Linked DNA regions of Alloactinosynnema sp. L-07. The protein of the gene in region 1 binds, or shares a complex with, the protein of each later gene. Links are inferred from orthologs where the notes say so. Each region holds a gene or a part of one and is shown on either strand. Other genes may lie near its edges.

Region 1 (9,526 bases):
GGCGGGTCGGCGTCGTTCCGGTTCGCCACCCGCGCCACCGAATCCAGTCTCGGTGATCACTTGATCCTGTGGTGGGGCACCCGCAAGCCCCGTACCGGGTTCTTCCTGCGCGCGGAGTCGTTCTACAACGTGGCCACCGAGATCGAGGAACTCGCCAAGGAGCCGGGCCCGTCGCTGCTGGCCGCCTACGGCGGCGTTTCGCCGCACGAACGCTCCCACGGCGAGTCCTTTTTGGACCTGGTGACGCATCGGTTCGGGCCGGGCGGGTTGTATCTGCTCGACGAGCCGGAGGCTGCGCTGTCGGTGAAGGGCTGTCTGGCGCTGGTCGCGCGGATCGCAGAGCTGACCGGACAGGGCAGCCAGTTCGTGATCGCCACGCACTCGCCGATCCTGCTGGCGGTGCCCGGGGCTCGGATCCTGCAGGTCGACGGTGACGGGCAGATCGAGCGGGTCACCTACGACGAGGCGGAGCCGGTCATGCTCACGCGCGGGTTCCTGGACTCGCCGCAGCGGTTCCTGCGGCACCTGCTGGCCGAGGACGGCGCGGAGTGAGCGGCGAAGGCCCAGGTGGCGTGGTCGGAACTCAACGGGAGACGACGGCTGTAATTGTCCGCGATCCTGGACTTCGTCCAGACCACCGGTGTCATGCCTGGGTGAGGCGGGCCAGGACCTGTTCGGCGTTGCGGTGCAGTGGCACGGCCATTCGAGACCGCCGATAGGCTATCGGAACGTAGCAGATTCTCGCAGAATGAACGGGCTGAATATGACCGATGGAGAATATTTCGAGTCTATCGAGAGCCGAATTCTTCGAGTCGTGATAGACCTGGGGCTTTCCAAAATCGAAGGACATTCCGCCGAGTCTATCGTAGAAGACGTACTCCGAGTCCCAGCAACCTACGAAGAGTATGCGGGGCGAGATGCGGGCGTACCAGCGCGACTAGTAACGCTCGAAGTTGAAGTAGATCGCTTGCACGGCTGTGTAGAGTTGCAACGATTCTTCGGCGAGCTAGTTGGCATGATTGAATTCCCGCTCTCTACAGGGTTGACCTACGAATGTGGCGATGAGTTGGAATCGTCCGTATACCTTGTGCTCGTGGGTCACTATCGAGCCGCTTGCGCATTGCTGCGGTCCTTTTGCGAGATTGTGCTGCTCGACACATATTTCTTCTTCATGGGGGATGATCAAGAGTGGAAGGAGGGTGATGTCTACTTGCCCTCCGGTAGCAAGATTGCTGACAAACTATTCGCCGAGACGCCAGCGATGAAATCTAGACTAAAAGAACACATTCGCGTGCTCAATCAGTATGTTCACTACACGTCGGCAAGGTACCAGGATCCCATCTACAGGCGCTGGGACCCAGAATATTTCGCGCGCTGGTTCGCCCTATTTAAAGAATCTGTGACGTTAATGATCGCGACGCTACTTTTTCGGAACAGCTTTAGAGGACGTGAATTGCCCTCGGATCGGGTATTAGATGAATACTGCCGAGAGACCTGGGGCTCCCTGCTTGACCTGCTGAAGGGGAGCCCATGAGGCGATAAACCCACAGGTATTGACGCCTCGATCTGGCTATGTCTCTGTGGATTCGATCATCGCCCGCGCGCACCAGCACGCCGCCGGAGCACGGAAAAGGGGATGCGCAGCAGGAAACGCCGGGCGGGGTGAGAGAGAGTCGGAGCCGGATGATCACGCGCTGGGCCGGTCACCGGGTGGGTGGACCGCGAAGTTGCATTTGGCTGTCGAACAAGGACAGCGGCCGTTGTCGCTGGTCGTCGCAGGACAGCGCGATGGCTCTCCCCAGTTTCAGGTGGTGCTGGGTGGTATCCGCATCGCTCGGCCGGCAGGTGGCCGCCCCCGCACCCGACCGAGTGCGCACATCCCTGCGCTGTCCGACATTCCTGCCGCTGAGTTCTGGCCCCTGGTCTTCAAGCATGAGCTGCCTGCGGTCGTCGACCCTGCGGCGGCGTTGCGTTCCGGACTCGCCGCGGCGATCCGCTCCGCCCACCGCTGGTGAGCCCGCCCGCGGGACAGACGGGGTCGTCACCGTCACGGTGGTCGGCGCGTCCCGGGTCGCCGAGGACTGGGCCACCGCGATCTTCGACGGCATCGAGTCCTCCACCGCGTGCCGCCGGTTGTCCGGTGTCCGGGTTCAGGGCTCACTGAAGTGCGGGACTGGGGACCGGTGGCTCAGTCAATGTGAGCAGTCGGGGTGGATCAGGGAATGCGGGTGATCACCCGATCAGCCGACAACTTCGAGGTGGCAAGTTGGCGGGGCGGAGAAGGTCAGTCGATGGCCAGGTTGGCGAAGCGTGCGTAGTGGGCTTGCCATGCGGTGTGTGCGGTTCCGGTGCGGCCTTGGCGGTTCTTGATGACGCAGAGGTCTGATTCGCCTGCGTGGGGGTCGGTGGGGTCGTCGACGGCTGGGGTGTGTACGCCGATGACGGCGAATGCGTCTTGTTCGACGGCGCCGGAGTCGCGTAGGTCGGCGAGTTGGGGGCGTCTGTCGACGCGCTGGGCGGACTGCCGGTTGAGTTGGTGGAGCAGGACTATCGGTATGTCGAGTTCGCCGGCGAAGATTTTCAGCTCGCGGGTGAGTCGGGCGAGTTCCAGTGCGCGGGTCTCGGGGCGGCCCGTGGTGGCGACGAGGCCGAGGTGGTCGATGATGACGAGGTCGAGGCGCCCGTGCCTCTGTGTGTGGCGGCGGACGGTGGATCGGATCGTGTTGCTGGTCTGGTAGCTGGCGTCGTCGACCCAGAGGGCGGAGTTCTCCAGTTTCTTGTGCGCGGCGGTGAGTTGGCGGCGGTCGTCCTCGCTTAGGGGGCAGCCGGGTTTCTTGGACACGCGGTCCAGGGGGACGCCACGGGGAGGGATGGCGGCCAGCATTCGCTGCATCAGCAAGGTTTGCGACATTTCCAGGCTCTGGATGAGTACGTGTTTGTCCTGTTCCAGGGCGGCGTGTCGCGCGAATTGAAGGCCTAGGAGGGTCTTGCCGTGGCCTGGCCGTCCGCAGACGACGGTGATCTCGCCGGGTTCCAGGCCGCCGATGATGTCGTCGAGGTCGCGCAGTCCGGTGCGCACGAGGTCACGGGGCGTCGTCTCATCCAGCATCGCGAGAACTGTGGTGGCGGCGAGCCCGCCGGTGATGGGTCCGCGGGAATCGTCTTGGGCGCCTGCGGTGGCGTCGAAGAGCGTCGCTTCCGCGCGGTCGACGATGTCGGTGACGTCGGCTCCGCCGACGCCGTGGAGACCGAATTGGGCGATACGGGTACCGGCTTGCACCAGGCGCCGCAGGATTGCCTTCTGGGCGACGATCTCGGCGTAGTAGGCGGCGTTGACCGCGGTGGGTACTGAGGTGATGAGGGTGTGGAGGAACCCGTGTCCGCCGATGCGGGCCAGCGCTCCGTCGCGCTGCAGTGCGGCCGCGATGGTGATCGGGTCTGCGGGTTCGCCTTGGGTGTAGAGGTTCAGGATGGCGGAGAACACGCGGGCGTGGTTTGGCAGGTAGAAGTCGCGTTCCTCCAGGATTTCGGTGACTTCACCGATCGCGTCCTGGGACAGCAGCATTCCCCCGAGGACCGCCTGTTCGGCGGTGAGGTCCTGCGGCGGCAACGCGGCGGGATCGACATGATCAGGAGAGGTCGGCATCACGGCACCCGGTGATCACTGGTCTGGGCGTGGGCCGGTGATCACCGGTGCCCATTCGCGTAGGGTCCGCTCGATCGGGCGGCGACGGGTGTTCCGGCCGGCGGGCGCCTTTGGTGCGTGGGTTGCACTCGCAGCGGTACACGGTGCCGTCCGGCCGAGTCCGTAAGCGGGTTCTGGCATCGCACGGGTCGTCGCCGTCGGCGCGTACCCGGTCGCAGGTGTTCGCGGCGGGCGTGGGCTTCGATGTCGGTCGCGGGGGAGGTGGCGGGATGGCTCGGAGGCGAGCGACGACGAATCCGGCCTTGTTGGCGATCGCGGCCCGCGCTGATTCGATCTGGGCCTTGATCCAGTCGGCGAGTGTGTGCGGGGTCCAGCCACGGGTGAACGCGACGTCGATTTCGCGGTGCACGGCGCGCTGTCCGCCCGCGTCGACGGCGGCGATCGAGGTGGTGATCACCATCCAGAACTGGTCATGCATGGTTTGTTCTTTCTCATCAGTCCTTCGGACTGATGCATGAAGGGCGACCGGTTCCGGTCCTTCGGTGCGACCTGGGTTCGGCGGTCGTCGCACCTGGTCGGACCGGGTGACCAGTTTCGGTATGCCGGTGGGGCCCGTGGCCCGGTCGGACCGAGTTGCCGCTCGCGGTAGTCCGGTCGAGAGATCGGCAGGTGGCGCCGAATGACCGGATCTGGTGTGTCGGTGGGGGACGGGCCTGCCATCGGCAGCGACGCGGTAGGTCTGGCCGCCCACGGTGATCTGGCTCGAAGGGGCGTATTCAGCGGCCAGTTCCTCGATGTCGCGGTCGGTGTAGCGGGTGTGTGCGTGGCGGGTCTCGGTTTCGATGTGGCCGTGGGGCAGCCTGGCGCGTACCTCGGCCCAGTAGCCGAGTTCGACGAGTTCGCGGCGGGCGGCCGCGGCGACCCGCCGCGACGCTCCCCAGGTCGCCGCCAGTTGGGCCAGTGTCAATGGCGGGTCGCCGGTGACGTGGAACCCGACCGAGGCTTGAAACGCGAGTACGTACGGGTTGGTCGTCAACTGGTACAGCTCGCGAGTGATCGGGACGGAATCGGGCCCATTGCGCAGCGGGCGCAGCCGATGGTGGCCGCCATCCGCAGCTTGAGGATCCCGACTCGTTCCCGCGGCCGAGCCAGTCATCGCCGCTCCGCATCGACGGATCCGCCGTCGATCGAGTCATCGATCGCCGTGGTCGTGGGTACCCCCAGTGCGGGACTGGTGAGGTTGACATGGGCGAACCCAGCCCGCCAAGCGGGCACGCCGGTTCCGCGCAGAGCAGGAAATGTCAACATGGATGACATTCTATGGGTCGCGTCTGTGACGGTGGGGCCAGAATGGGATGTAACCCGACAACATCTTGCGGCAACTGGGGCGCCCTGGTCGAACTTGCTGCAGTAGCGCGATGGGGTGGTTCGAGTGGGCCGGTGCGGGCGTTGCCGACCGCGGCGAGTGTGCGGTTGGCCGACCAGTGGCCGCGTTTCTGGACACGATCATGGTGGCGAGCACCCGCCGCGGGTACGCGATCGCGTTGGGCCGGATGGTGCGCGACTTCGGTGCGGATGCGAACGTGTGGCTGCTGAACCCGGACCGGGTAGAGGGCTGGTTCAGCCCCGCCTGGGGCGCGTGCACAGCGAAGGCTCAACACCCGGTTGACCGCGCTCGGCTCGGCGTGCGCGTACTGGCGCCAGGAGTGGCTCGCGGTGATCCGCTGGCGCGGCTGCGCACCGGGCCGGGCTGATCACCCTGGGCCCCGACGGCATCGGCATCGACCGCAGGCCGCCGCCCTAGTTCGCCGAGTTCCGTACGCGGCCGTGCGGTCGTCCCGAATCGGGACGACCGCTCGGCCGCAACGACCACGCGATCAGCGTCGAGCGCGCTGCCCTGCGGCAGTGGATGGCCCATCGCCCGGAACTCGCCGAGCAACTGCTGCGCGCCCTGGCGCGGCGGATGCGGCGCACGACCACCATGGTCTCCGATCTGACCTTCACCGACGTCCCCGGCCGCGTGGCCAAGATGCTGCTCCTGCTCGCGCAGCGCTTCGGCACTCAGGAGGCGGGCCGACTGCGGGTCAACCACGAGCTGACGCAGGCGGAGATCGCCCAGCTCGTCGGCGCCTCACGCGAGACGGTCAACAAGGCGCTGGCCGACTTCGCCCAACGCGGCTGGCTGCGCCTGGAGTTCAAGAGCGCCCTGATCCTGGACCCGGAGCGGCTGGCACGCCGCATCCGCTAGCAATACGGGGGCTGGCGAGATCGCGCACCTGCGCGGCGCATTTCCCGAGATGTGCCCGGCCGCATGTACAGGCGGGGCCGGTGATCGGCCGGAACCACACTGCGGCTGCGCCGGTCGAGTGGTGCGTCCGGCGGACCTGCGTGGCGGTCCGGGCTGATGACAAGCGGGCTTCTACCGTGGCCAGTGACTACGCAGGTTCGCCGGGGCCGGTTCACAGCCGCGCAGGTCCGCGGCACGGGCCGGATGGAGCTGAGCGCGTGGACTCCGAGCACGCCGACGACGCCGTCGATCTCGCGCGCCTCCAGGCGGCGCTGGACACGTACACGCAGTTGGCTGAACGTCGCCGCGGTCGAGGCCTTGGAGTGGGCCAGCTTATCGAGCACCAGAAGGCCCAGAGCGAGCTGTGTGAACTGACTGGACAACCTGATCCCGACCTTGCCTGCCGGCAGGCCCGCCATCATCTGGGGATTCCCCAGCCCATCACGCCTGGGGAAGCGTGCCCTGCCTGCGGTAACCGCGGCGCGCACCTGTGCGGGCGGCAGTGGCGGCAGGCCGACGGCACCATAGGAACCCGGCCCAAGGGCGGGAGCGTGCGCACGGTCGGCGGCGGGCTTCCCAGCCTGGGCAAACGAACAAGCTAATACCCCTGCGAGCCTAAATTCATACCCCCGTTCATTGTGGGTATGAATTTAGGTCCGAAGCGGCATGGGTAGATGCTTGAAACATTGCCTGGACAGCCCAAATCCCGCAGGCGGCGAATTTAATCTTCGTGAGGGGAGGTGAACCATGGAAGCCGCCCGTAAATACGAGCGGAGGCGGTACCGGCAGCGCTCGTTGGCCCTGCTGGACCGCCTCCTGCAACTGCTGTCGTTGCTGCTCAGGCTATGGCCTGACCTCGCATGACCAGCCGGGGTGGAGAGTCTTGACCCTGGACAGTTTCGGCTCTCTGCTCCGACAAATCAATAATACCCCCATCTGATGGGGGTGCCAAATCCCGCAGGGGTGATGGATATAGCACTGCCCGGTTACCCCTGTTGCGGGGCAGCCGGGCCGACTCGGTTCGAGTCCATTCCGAGTATAGGGCATCCCTGAAACTCCGGGTTCCACGATGCGCATTCTTGTGGCCCACCCGCCCCGATTAGGAACTGTCCACGCGAAAGGCCCAGGCCCGGGGCCACTCCCCGATCTTGACGTCGGTTCGCCGTCGGGCCGACCACTGGAAGGGCGCTGGACCCGCGGCGCCTCCCGCTCAGGAGACCCGGACGACAACCGGAAGGGTCGAGCGGGGTGACCTCGCCTAGATGATGCGCGCGGGCCGGGACGTCAGCGGCTCGAGGAACGCGGCGACCTCCTGCTCGATGCGCTCGTGACGCACCTGAGTGGACAGCAGCGCCTCATCGAACACGGTGTCCGGGTCCAGGTGTGGCCCGAGAACGATGGTTCTGATCAGGGCACGTCGCACGATCGCCCGCAGGTGGGTGATGGTGGCAGTGAGTTGCTTCTCCTTGGCCTCGCTACCGTGGGCCACCGCGTTGCGCACCTTGTAGGCCGTGTCGACGTGGCTGTAGATCGCCAGGCGTTCAGCGTCGTCACGGCCAACCAGCACGGCTGTCCGCTGGGCGGTCCGCCGTTTGAGGTCGCCCTGGTCGCCGTTCGCCGATACCAGCCTCTCCAACGCCACGACGTAGTTGAACGCCACCTCGGCCGGGTCCTGCCCGATGCTGACCACGGCGTCGAAGGCGACCTTCGCGCACGTGTCGAGGAACCTGCCCGCGATCGGTCGCAGGCGCTTGCCCGTCTTGGGCATCGGCTCGGAAGCGGTCCACACATCCAGCCTGCCGGACAGCGCCGAGAGGAAGCCCGTCAACCAGCCCGCCTGATCGTCCTCCACGCGCAAGGGGCCGAGCAGGGGAACCTCGTAGTCGCCGTCGGGACCGAGGAGGTTGGTAGGGATCGACTCGTAGTAAGCGGTCACGGCCCGGCCGGGTTCGACGAGGTACTCCGCGACCGGCATGACAGGGGTGTCCCGCGCGAGGTTCAGGCACAACAGCGGAGCCCAGGCTGGCGACTCCTGGACAGGACGTCGGAACAGCCGAAAGGGGACCCGGTGACGGGCTGGTTCGGCGTCAGGGTCCTCGGCCGAGAGCACCAGGTGCTCCCCGAACGCCAGCATGGGGTCGAACGACGGCTTCGCGGCGAAGTCAGCCGCGAGCGGCACCGGCCGCATCGCGTCCCAGTCCTGCTCACTCGGTCGCCACAACCGCCATCCCGCCAGCGTGAGCGGCTCGGCGAGATCCCAGTCGACGTTGAGGACAAGATGCCGGTGCAGCGGGATCGCCGGTCCCGACAGGTAGGCGGCCGTCTGAGCGGCGAGCACCGTCGCGTCGACAGGCTCGCCGGAGCGCAGCAGCCCCGCGAGCCCGAGACGATGCAGCACCGGGCCGGAGAGCTCGCGTCCCGCGGCGACCTGGGTGCTGGCTGCTCTACGACGGTCGACCAGGTAGCGGTTGGCGACAGCGGTGCTGAGGGCGACCTCGCGGACGCGGTCGGCGGTGGGTAGCTCTGCCATCGCCTCCGCAGCGTCTCGCTCGGCCAGGCCCACGAAGTCGTCAGGCCGCCGACGGACGTCGTCGAAGAACGACACCAAGGCCGCGTCGAGGTCGCTGGGCGGGTTCGTCACCCCCGCACGGTAGCGCCGCCGCGCGCCGTTCCACCGCGCATTTCCCGTGACGCTCACCGTCGAGCACGCGGCTGTCACTGGTGCGCCGTACGACGGCTCTATCGACGCCTTGCAGCGACGAGTCGGCGGAACGTGCGGTACCCAACCAGGACACGACGTGGCAACACACTTGCGACGAAGCCCGCGTAGATGCCGATCGCGAATACCTCCTGCTGACCGCGTTCCTCCTTCTGAGTGTCGACCAGGGACCCACTGGCCGCAACGGTCGAGGCGTCGACCTCCGCCCAAGTCAACCTCCCAGTCAACGGCTGCGGCGTCACGTTGTCGACCCGTTCGACCTGCGTCAGGTCGCGGTAATTGACCACGATGTCCAGGGGGGAGGGGACGAAACTGGCTTGATCGCGACCGAGGTCGATCGTCAGCTTGCCCCGGAGGTTCTCAGGTCGGTAGCTGGTACCAATTTTGGGGAGAGCGAAGTACGTGCGCTTCCCCGCGCTGACCGAGTACCTCGCGTCCGTCGAGACCCACAGGTCGAGCCGCCTATCAGAGCCGCTGTCCTTCGTCATCCGACCGGTGATCACCTGCGTGTCCGCGCGGACTTCCGGCGCGGCGTAGAGCGATTCGGGCGCTAGCCGCGCGGTGTAGCACTCAACGGAGTCGGCATGCACGGTCAAGCCGCTCGCCCAACAGCCACTGACGACCTCGGATGCCTCGCCGTTCGGATACCTCGTCGCGGCTCGCGAGTTGCCTACCAGCGCGATCATGAACCCAACCGAGTCGCCGGAGAAGTCCTTCGCGGTGATGCCGAAGTGAAGTAAGGTGCTGCCGCTGCTCTCATCAATCTTCATGTCCATCAGAGCCGCGACGTTCGGCTGGTCGAAGTAGAGCAGAACCTTTCCGGGAGCCTCGACCGGCGACGGGGACGATGACACGTCGAGGAACCTGACAGCCG
Region 2 (9,420 bases), 1.6 Mb from region 1 along the record:
CGCGGTGACGAACACGCTGTGGGCCGACGCGTCGGTCAGGGTGGAGAGCTCGTTCGCCGACGAGCTTTCCCGGTGGTCGGACGGATCGGTGCGCAATGCTCCATTTAGGACGGAACCGGTCAAGGCGCGCGATGAGATCAACGCCGACGTCGCGGAGACCACCAGAGGGCTGATCCCGGAACTGCTGCCCGAGGGGTCGATCAACTCCGACACGGTCTCCGCCTTGGTCAACGCGTTGTACTTGAAGTGCGCGTGGCGCAACAAGTTCAGCGAGTTCCTGACCGAGCCCAAGCCGTTCCACACCGCGGCCGGGGTGGTCGAGGTGCCGACGATGGCGCTGAACGAGTCGGTGCCCTATGCCGCGACCAGCGGGTGGCAGGTCGTCGGGCTGCCTGCCATCGGCGGTGTCGAGGCGGTGATCCTGCTCCCGGACGGCGATCTCGCCGACGCCGAGCCGGAGCTGACAGCCGAGTCCTTGGGCGCGCTGCTCAACGCGCCTGAACATCGTCAAGTCGCGTTGTCGCTCCCGAAGTTGAAGGTCAGCACCCAAGCCGAGTTGTCACCCGCGCTGCGATCGGTCGGTGTTCGTGAGGTGTTCGGCGACCAAGCGGACCTGAGCGGGATCAGTCCGGATCCGCTGGCAGTGGAGGCGATCCTGCACGAGTCCGTGCTCAAGATCGATGAGCAGGGATTCGAGGGCGCGGCCGCGACCGCGGTGATGATGCGGATGCTGTCGATGCCCGCCGAACCCCTGCCGGTGGTTGTCGACAAGCCGTTCCTGTTGCTCGTCCGGCACGCGGGCACGGGCGCGGTGTACTTCATGGCGCGGGTCACAGACCCATCCTGAGAGGAGGTTGTCACGTCTAGTCCTGGTGTCTCGTCCACCTGGTGAACGGCCCAGATCGGGGGCCGACACAGGGAGGTTGAGATGCCGCGCATCAAAGCTGTCACGACGGGAGAAGCCGGTCCGCTGTTGCGCACCATCTACTGGTTCGCCCGACGCCGGTTCGGTGCGGTGCCGGAGCCGGTGGCGGTGTCGGCACACCACCGCGGGCTGATGATGGCCAGTGCCCGGCATGAGTTGGCCGTGCAGAAGGCGTCGAAGGTGCTGCCCGCCAGCGTTCGTGAGCTGGCGGTCTACCGGGTGGCCCAGTCACTCGGCTGCTCATGGTGCGTCGACTTCGGCACCATGCTGCAGCGGCTCGACGGACTGGACATCGACCGGCTCAAAGAGATCGACAACTACGCCGAATCGGACGCCTACAGCGCCCACGAGCGGCTTGCCATCGCCTACGCCGACGCGATGACCAGCAATCCCGTCAGCGTGACCGACGAACAGGTCGCCGAACTCAAGGATGTCTTCGGGGAGAAAGGGGTGATCGAACTCAGCTACCAGATCGGGCTGGAGAACATGCGCGCCAGGGTCAACAGCGCGCTCGGCATCGTCGACCAGGGCTTCACCTCGGGCGACGCCTGCCGGATCCCGACACCCTGACCAGGCGCCTCGGCCGCCCGCGCGGTGGGCGGGTCGCAGCGTGGTCAGCGGGTGTAGCCGGTCAGCTTGTCCGGGTTCACGATGTCGTAGATCGCGGCGACCTGTCCGTCGCGCAAGGCGAAGGCGGTGACCCGGCGGTTGACCTCGCGGTGCACGCCGTCGCTCGGGATGTCGGGTATGGCCATCGCGAGATCGCCGTTGACCAGGACGAGTTCGCTCTTGCCGAGGTTCTCCAAGCCGTACATCTTGACGAGGCCGAGCATGAAGCGGGCGATGTTGTCCGGGCCGACGACGAAGTTGCGCGCCGTGCGGGCCTTGCCGTCGCTGTCGCCGACGAGCACGGCGTCGGGGTGCAGCAGGCTGACGACCTTGGCGAGGTCGCCCGCGCTGAGTGCGGCGAGGAGGGCCTGAACCACGGCGCCTTGGTCGGCCAATGCCGCGCGAGGTGGCGGGTCGGCGTCGGCGGCGGCGCGGCGACCGCGGGAGGCGTGCTGGCGGGCGGTCGCCTCGGAACAGCCTAGGGTGGCGGCGATCTCGGTGAAGGGCACGCCGAACGCGTCGTGCAGGACAAAGGCGACACGCTGTTCCGGGGTGAGCTTGTCCAGGACGACCAGGGCCGCCATGCGCACACCGTCGTCGCGGACGATCGCGTCCAGCGGATCCTCGCTGGTCGGGGTGCCGAACGGGGTGACCACCGGCTCGGGCAGCCAGGGTCCGACGTAGCGTTCGCGGCGGACCGCGGCCGAGCGCAGCCGGTCCAGGCACAGGCGTCCGACGACGGTGGTCAGCCATCCGCGCAGGTCACGGATGTCGGCGCGGGCCCGGTCGTCCAAAGCGGACAGTCGCAGCCAGGCTTCCTGGATGGCGTCCTCGGCGTCGGACAGCGTGCTGGTCAGGCGGTAGGCGACACCGAGCAGGTGGGTGCGGTGCTCGGTGAAGCGCATTGCCAGATCAGAGTCGCTGACGGTCACGGGACTCATCCTAGGGCGGGACACCTCGCCCTTGGGCGCGCGCATAGACTCGACTGTTGTGGCGGGGCGAATCCGGGAAAGTGACATAGCGCAGGTTCGCGAGCGCAGCCGGATCGACGACGTCGTCGGCGAGTACGTGGCGCTCCGCCGCGCGGGTGGCGGCGCGCTCAAGGGGCTGTGCCCGTTCCACGACGAGAAGACGCCGTCGTTCAACGTTCGGCCGACGCATGGGACCTTCCACTGCTTCGGCTGCGGCGAGGGCGGCGACGTGATCGCCTTCGTAATGAAGATCGATCACCTGTCGTTCGTGGAGTCGGTCGAGCGGCTGGCCGAGCGGGTCGGACTCCAGCTGACCTACGAGGGCGGCGGCACCAGCGTGCAGCGCGACCGCGGCACCCGGTCGCGGCTGGTCGACGCGCACAAGGCGGCGGCCGAGTTCTACGCCGAGCAGCTGCGGGGGCCCGACGCGATGATCGCGCGCGAGTTCCTGGCCGAGCGCGGCTTCGACCAGGCCGCGGCGGCGGCGTTCGGCTGTGGGTACGCGCCCGCGGGCTGGGACAAGCTGACCAAGCACCTGCTGGGTCGGGGTTTCGAGCTGGCCGAGCTGATCAAGGGCGGGTTGTCCCGCGAGGGACGGCAGGGCCCGATCGACAAGTTCCACCGCAGGCTGCTGTGGCCGATCAAGGACATCGGCGGCGACGTGGTGGGCTTCGGCGCGCGCAGGCTGCACGACGACGACCAGATCCAGGCGAAGTACCTCAACACCAGCGAGAGCCCGATCTACAAGAAGTCGCAGGTCCTGTTCGGCCTCGACCTGGCCAAGCGCGAGATCGCCAAGCGGCACCAGGTCGTGGTCGTGGAGGGCTACACCGACGTCATGGCGATGCACGCCTCGGGCGTGCTCACCGCGGTCGCGTCCTGCGGCACGGCGTTCGGCAGCGAGCACATCCAGGTGCTGCGCAGGCTGCTCATGGACGACGACGCCTTCCGCGGCGAGGTGATCTTCACCTTCGACGGGGACGAGGCGGGACAGAAGGCCGCCCTCAAGGCGTTCGACGACGACCAGCAGTTCTCCGCCCAGACCTTCGTCGCCATCGCGCCGGACGGGATGGACCCGTGTGAGCTGCGGCAGGCCAAGGGCGAGGTCGCCGTGCGCGACCTGGTCGCCCGCAGGCAGCCGCTGTTCGCCTTCGCCATCCGCGCCGAGCTGTCCTCGCACGACCTCGACACCGCCGAGGGGCGGGTCGACGCACTCCGCCGCACGGTGCCGATGGTGGCCCGGATCAAGGACCACTCACTGCGGGACGAGTACGCGCGCCAACTCACCGGCTGGGTCGGCTGGGACGATGTCGCCACGGTCGTGCGCCGGGTGCGCGAGAGCGCGGGCGCGCCGGTCGCCGCGAATACCCGCCGTTCGCGCGCGGTCGACCCGAACCAGGGCGCCCTGGCCGTCGAAGTCGACACTGGTCCGCCGCGGCCGGACCCGCGTGATCCCCGGCTCAACGCCCAGCGCGAGGTGCTCAAGCTGGCGCTGCAGGAGCCCGCGCTCGCCGGGCCGATGTATGACTCGCTGCCGCTGGAGGTATTCACCCATCCCGCGTACGAGGCCGTGCACCGAGCCGTGATCGATGCGGGCGGGACAGCCTCCGGGCTGGCGGGGGCGGAACTGCTCGACTCGGTGGCGAAGAACTGTTCGACACAGACGCTCAAGACCCTGGTCAGCGAGCTCGCCGTCGAGCCGATGCCGCTGCCGAACAAGAACTCCGCCGCCGAGCGCTACTCGTCGGCGATCCTCGCCGCGCTGCAGCGCGAGCTCGTGGCCAAACAGATCGCGGAGATCAAGTCCCGGCTCCAGCGGGTGTCGCCGGTCGACAACCCGGAGGAGGCCCGCGCGCTCTGGGGCGACCTGGTGGCCATGGAGGAGTGGTACAAGGCGCTGGGCAAGCAGGCGGCCGGGGGAATGGCATGAGCTTTCTGGACCGACTGCTCGGCAGCGGCGTCCCCAAGGGGTTCGCCGGCGAGCTGGACGCCGACGAGGCGGTCGTGGGCTCGGCGCCCGTGCGCGGCGGGGGGCACGTCGTGGCGACGTCGCTGGGCCTGTGGGTTCCCGACGGCGACGGCGCCCGGCGCATCGGCTGGCACCTGGTCACCAAGGCCACCTGGGGGAGTGGCGTGTTCGTGATCACCGAGGCCGAGGAGACCGAACACGCGGGCAACGCGGTGATCTTGGCGGATCTGCCGCCGGTCAAGGTGGTCGTGGAGTCGCCGGGAAAGCTGCCGCAGGCGGTCCACCGTCGGGTGACCGGGTCGATCCGGTCGCGGCACCACCGTGAGCTGCCCGGCGGTGGGGCGTGGTTCGTGCAGCGGAAAGTCCCAGGTCAGGACGGCACGGTTCTGCAGGTCCGCCCCGACCCGGGAACCGACCTGGACGCCGTGCGGGCCATCGCGACCGAGGTCGCGGCGAAAATCGCCGACGCCAGGGGACACGAGACGCTAGAGTAAACAGTACGTACGTACGGTTTGCTTGGGAGGCGACTCATGTGGGACCCGGACAAGTACCTGACTTTCGGCGATCACCGCGGCAGGCCCTTTCATGACCTCGTCGCCCGCATCGGCGCCGAGTCCCCGCGGTCGGTCGTCGATCTGGGCTGTGGCCCCGGAAACCTCACCGAGACGCTGACCCGGCGCTGGCCTGACGCGAAGCTGGTCGGCTACGACTCGTCCCCCGAGATGGTCGAGGCGGCGGGGGAGCGCGCGGTGACTGTGCGGCTCGGCTCGATCGAGAGCTGGCGCCCCGATGCCGACACCGACGTCGTCATCAGCAACGCCGCCCTGCAGTGGGTGCCGGGCCACGTCGACCTGCTCCGTCGGTGGGTCCAGGCGCTGTCACCCGGCGCCTGGATCGCCGTCCAGGTGCCCGGCAACTTCGCCGCCCCATCCCACGAACTCGTCCGCGAACTGGCCCGCGAACCCCGCTGGCGCGACAGTCTCGCCCAGGTCGTCCTCCGTGAGGACGACGCGGTCCTCGACCCCACCGGCTACGCCGACGCCATGGCCGACGCGGGCTGTGACGTCGATGCCTGGGAGACCACCTACCAACAGCGGCTGACGGGCGAGAACCCCGTGTTCGACTGGATCACCGGCACCGCCCTGCGCCCCATCCGAGCCGCCGTGCCCGACGCCGAATGGGCCGAGTTCCGCGCCGCCCTGACCCCGCGCCTCCACAAGGCTTACCCCCATCGCGCTGACGGCACGACGTGGTTCCCGTTCCGCCGCGTCTTCTTCGTCGCGAGGACCCCGAGCTAGCCGCGCTTGAACCTCTCGCCGACCTTCGCCCGCGCGATCCCGGCCGCCCCTTGAACAGCGGGATGGTCGGCGATCCGCCGGTAGGTCCGCATGATCTGGTCGTAGCGCCCACGACCCGCCTTGGAGCCGAGGACATAACCGACACCGGCCCCCAACAGGAACCCCATCACGATGTTCGCCTCCAGAACCCGCTTGACTCTGCCCCTTACATCCTCCCTCACCTGGGGTCCCGGCGCTGCGGGCCGGTGGAGGGACCCCGCGAAAACCACGTTGTCGCTGTGCGCTAGAGTTGTGCCAACGTTGGGCCACGGTCCAACGGAGTAATCCTCCATAGCTCAATTGGCAGAGCATGCGACTGTTAATCGCAGGGTTGTTGGTTCGAGTCCAACTGGAGGAGCAAACCCCCAGGTCACAGGCCTGGGGGTTTTGTCGTTCGGCTGCTGCGCAACACTTTGGGCACACAGTGAAGGTCGATCCAGCAAGATCCCCTTCGGTGCCGATTGGGTAGGATCGGCCGGAGTTGGGGGCGGTAGCTCAGTTGGTCAGAGCAGGGGACTCATAATCCCTTGGCCGTCGGTTCGAGCCCGACCCGCCCCACCACTTGACCAGCGGAAACGCTGATAGCTTGGCCCCAATGCCTCGGAATGCCCGCGAACAGACGGCAAACGGTCCGCGCAGGCAGCCGCACGCGGCGGGCCCACGGCAGCGGTATGTCGGCCAGTCCAGGATCGTGGCCGCGATCGCGACCCTGCGGGCCTCGTTGCCGCGTGGTTGACCTTGTGACGTGCGCGTAACCGTCAGTAGGCTGGCGATCCCTGCATCCCAGTGATGGGAGTTGATTCGCTTGTCCCGCAAGGTATTCACAGTCATAGCCGCCCTGATCGCGCTGCTGGTCACGGGTTCGCCCGCGCTCGCGCAGAGCGATCCGGTGGTGGCCGACCCCGGTGACCGCACCGGGGTGATGGGCATGGCCGTCAGCCTGCAGCTGACCGCCACCGGCGGCACCACCCCCTACACCTGGTCAGCGGCCAATCTCCCGCCCGGACTGACGGTGGCGGCGGCGACCGGGCTGGTGTCCGGGACTCCGCAGCAATGGGGCCTCTACGAGGTCACCGCGACCGCCAAGGACTCGGTGGGGAGGTTGGGGTCGGTGACGTTCAACTGGAACATCGTCACGCCCCCGGTTCCTTGCGGCAACGGCAACTCCACCGACTACCCGATCCGTGACAAGTCCACAGTGGACAGCCCGATCACGGTGACCAACTGCCCGACCCACGGGCTGCCGAACTCCCGCGTCGAAGTGCACATCAAGCACACCTACATCGGCGACCTCGTGGTCAGCCTGGTCTCGCCGGACGGCACGGTCTTCGTCCTGCACAACCGGACCGGCGGCGGCACCGACGACATCAACCAGTCCTACCCGGTCAACCTCTCCGGCGAGTGGGTCGAGGGCACCTGGAAGCTGCGGGTCCGCGACACCGCGTACCGCGACACCGGGTTCATCGACTCCTGGAGCATCGCGCTGTAGCTGAGCTTGCGAACGCCCGTCCGGCAGCAGCCGGGCGGGCGTTCAGTCGTTCCAGGCTACCCATCAGTAACCCTTGACCCCACCGAAACAAAGACGTACAAAGATGAAACAACAAGAAACGAAGGGGAAGTCATGTACGCCGCCGAACGTCAGCAGGTCATCGCCGAGCGGGCCCGCGCGGCGGGACGGGTCGAGGTGGCCGCGTTGGCCGAGGACCTGGGGGTCACCACGGAGACCGTCCGACGTGACCTCGACGCGCTGGAGAAGCGTGGGGTGCTGCGGCGGGTCCACGGGGGAGCGATTCCGGTCGAGCGGTTGCGGTTCGAGCCGGAACTGGCCGCCCGCGATGCCGAGGCGACCGCGGAGAAGCAGCGCATCGCCAAGGCCGCGCTCGCCGAACTGCCCGCGGAAGGCGTGGTCCTGCTCGACGCGGGAAGCACGACCGCCCGGTTGGCCGAACTGCTGCCCGCAGACCGCGACCTGACTGTCGTGACCAACGGCCTGCCGATCGCGTTGGCCCTGGCCAACCGGGGGCTCAACGTGCTCAGCCTCGGCGGCCGGGTGCGGACGAAGACCCTGGCGGGAGTTGACGCGTGGGCGCTCAACGCGCTGCGCGACCTCTACGTCGACGTCGCTTTCCTTGGCACCAACGGACTCACCGCCGGGCGCGGCCTGAGCACGCCGGACCAGGCCGAGGCCGCGGTCAAACAGGCCATGGTCACCGCCGCGCGGCGGGTCGTGGTGCTGGCCGACTCGTCCAAGGTCGGCACCGACTGCTTCGCCCGCTTCGCCACCCTGGACCAGGTCGACGTGATCATCACCGACGACGGCCTCGATGCGCTGGAAGCCGCCGAGTTCGAGGCGGCAGGCCCGACGGTGGTGCGCGCGTGATCGTCACTGTCACCGCCAACCCGAGTGTCGACCGGACCATCGAGATCGACGTGTTCCAGCGCGGCGCCGTCACCCGGACCCGGTCGGCCCTGCTCGACGCGGGCGGCAAGGGCGTCAACGTCGCTCGCGCGCTCGCCGCGAACGGGCACCGCGCCACCGCGGTGCTGCCCACCGGCGGTGCCGAAGGCGTGCAGCTCACGGCGCTGCTGGCCGCCGCGGGCATCGCGGTGGTGGAGGTGCCGGTCGCCGGGGCCGTGCGGTCCAACATCACCATCGCCGAGGCGGACGGGACGACCACCAAGCTCAACGAACCCGGTCCCCACCTCAGCGTGGGAGAACGTGACCGGCTGGTCGCCTCGACACTCGAAGCCGCCAAGGGCGCCGAGTGGGTCGCCCTCTGCGGCAGCCTCCCGCCGGGCGTGCCGACCGACTTCTACGCCGGACCGGCGGGCTGACGATGGCCGTCGGCGCGACCTCGCTGGCCCCGCACGGCGGCATCTGGGTCGTCGGGCTCATCGGCAAGCCGCTGCTGGTGCTGCTCGCCATCGCGGTCGGCACCGCGATCACCGCGGTGAGTGTGGTGGCCGCGAAATCGTTGGGCCGCACCGAATCCACCGTTCCCGTTCCCGCGACTGTCTGAGGAGCACCTATGTCCGAGCGTCGAGTGACCATCGCCTCCACCGTGGGCCTGCACGCACGTCCCGCGAAACTGTTCGTCGAGGCCGCCGCCGGCCAGTCCGTCCGCGTGACGATCGCCAAGGGCGACCGGGCGGTCGACGCCGGCAGCATCCTGTCGGTCCTGGGGCTGGACGCTCGCGGCGGCGACGAGGTCGTGCTCGCCGCGGACGGCGACGGCGCCGACGAGGCACTGGCCGCCCTCGTGGCCGTTCTGGAAGTCGACCACGACTCATGACCATCGGTGTCAGCCCCGGCGTGGCGGCGGGCCCCGTCGCCCGCTTGGGCCTTCCGCCCCAACTGCCCTATGTCGTCCCAGCGGCGGCGGCGGACGACGCCGCGAGGGCGGCCACCGCGCTGGAGGAGACGGCGGTCGAGTTGGAGCGGCGGGCCAAGCTCGCCGGGTCGGAAGCGGCCGAGGTGCTGGCCGCCGCGGCGCTGATGGCACGGGACCCGGCGCTGGCCGCCAACGTCCAGGACCTGGTCGCGCAGGGCGTGCCCGCCGCGTGGGCGGTGGACCGCGCGATCGGCGGCTACCGCCAACTGCTGGCTGC

Evidence for each region.
Region 2: the proteins of BN1701_RS09560 (region 1) and dnaG are in contact, whole or in part, in a crystal structure (PDB 2R6A), measured with the Geobacillus stearothermophilus proteins. The link is inferred for Alloactinosynnema sp. L-07 from one-to-one orthologs. Residues at the interface, in WP_033016901.1 of Geobacillus stearothermophilus: Ser13, Glu15, Ala16, Gln18, Glu91, Leu92, Asp94, Ala95, Val96, Pro97, Thr98, Ala99, Ala100, Asn101, Tyr104, Tyr105, Ile108; in WP_049624496.1 of Geobacillus stearothermophilus: Lys456, Leu457, Leu458, Pro459, Ala460, Asn463, Ala464, Leu467, Leu535, Leu536, Ile537, Ala538, Gln544, Glu545, Asp548, Tyr549, His552.

What each region holds. Positions count from the first base shown.
Region 1 is NZ_LN850107.1:2,133,837-2,143,362, forward strand. What follows is about bases 1,466-4,465. They hold BN1701_RS09560 (replicative DNA helicase), read right to left. Parts: upstream 3,647-4,465; coding sequence 2,285-3,646; downstream 1,466-2,284. Other genes in these bases: BN1701_RS35425 (hypothetical protein), read left to right, coding at 1,466-1,534; BN1701_RS35430 (hypothetical protein), read left to right, coding at 1,761-2,015; BN1701_RS09565 (hypothetical protein), read right to left, coding at 3,630-4,465. In the rest of the region: BN1701_RS09550 (AAA family ATPase), read left to right, coding at 1-552; more of BN1701_RS35425, read left to right, coding at 749-1,465; more of BN1701_RS09565, read right to left, coding at 4,466-4,802; BN1701_RS35435 (hypothetical protein), read right to left, coding at 4,799-4,954; BN1701_RS09570 (hypothetical protein), read left to right, coding at 5,131-5,400; BN1701_RS36395 (hypothetical protein), read left to right, coding at 6,152-6,535; BN1701_RS09585 (HEPN domain-containing protein), read right to left, coding at 7,192-8,574; BN1701_RS09590 (hypothetical protein), read right to left, coding at 8,673-9,526. UniProt on the Escherichia coli protein: The main replicative DNA helicase, it participates in initiation and elongation during chromosome replication. Travels ahead of the DNA replisome, separating dsDNA into templates for DNA synthesis.
Region 2 is NZ_LN850107.1:564,089-573,508, forward strand. What follows is about bases 2,086-4,979. They hold dnaG (DNA primase), read left to right. Parts: upstream 2,086-2,524; coding sequence 2,525-4,435; downstream 4,436-4,979. Other genes in these bases: sigJ (RNA polymerase sigma factor SigJ), read right to left, coding at 2,086-2,475; BN1701_RS02830 (hypothetical protein), read left to right, coding at 4,432-4,968. Also shown: BN1701_RS02810 (serpin family protein), read left to right, coding at 1-847; BN1701_RS02815 (carboxymuconolactone decarboxylase family protein), read left to right, coding at 929-1,495; more of sigJ, read right to left, coding at 1,540-2,085; BN1701_RS02835 (trans-aconitate 2-methyltransferase), read left to right, coding at 5,005-5,772; BN1701_RS35210 (hypothetical protein), read right to left, coding at 5,769-5,993; BN1701_RS02850 (proprotein convertase P-domain-containing protein), read left to right, coding at 6,617-7,300; BN1701_RS02855 (DeoR/GlpR family DNA-binding transcription regulator), read left to right, coding at 7,433-8,191; BN1701_RS02860 (1-phosphofructokinase family hexose kinase), read left to right, coding at 8,188-8,646; BN1701_RS02865 (hypothetical protein), read left to right, coding at 8,649-8,831; BN1701_RS02870 (HPr family phosphocarrier protein), read left to right, coding at 8,841-9,104; ptsP (phosphoenolpyruvate--protein phosphotransferase), read left to right, coding at 9,101-9,420. UniProt on the Escherichia coli protein: RNA polymerase that catalyzes the synthesis of short RNA molecules used as primers for DNA polymerase during DNA replication.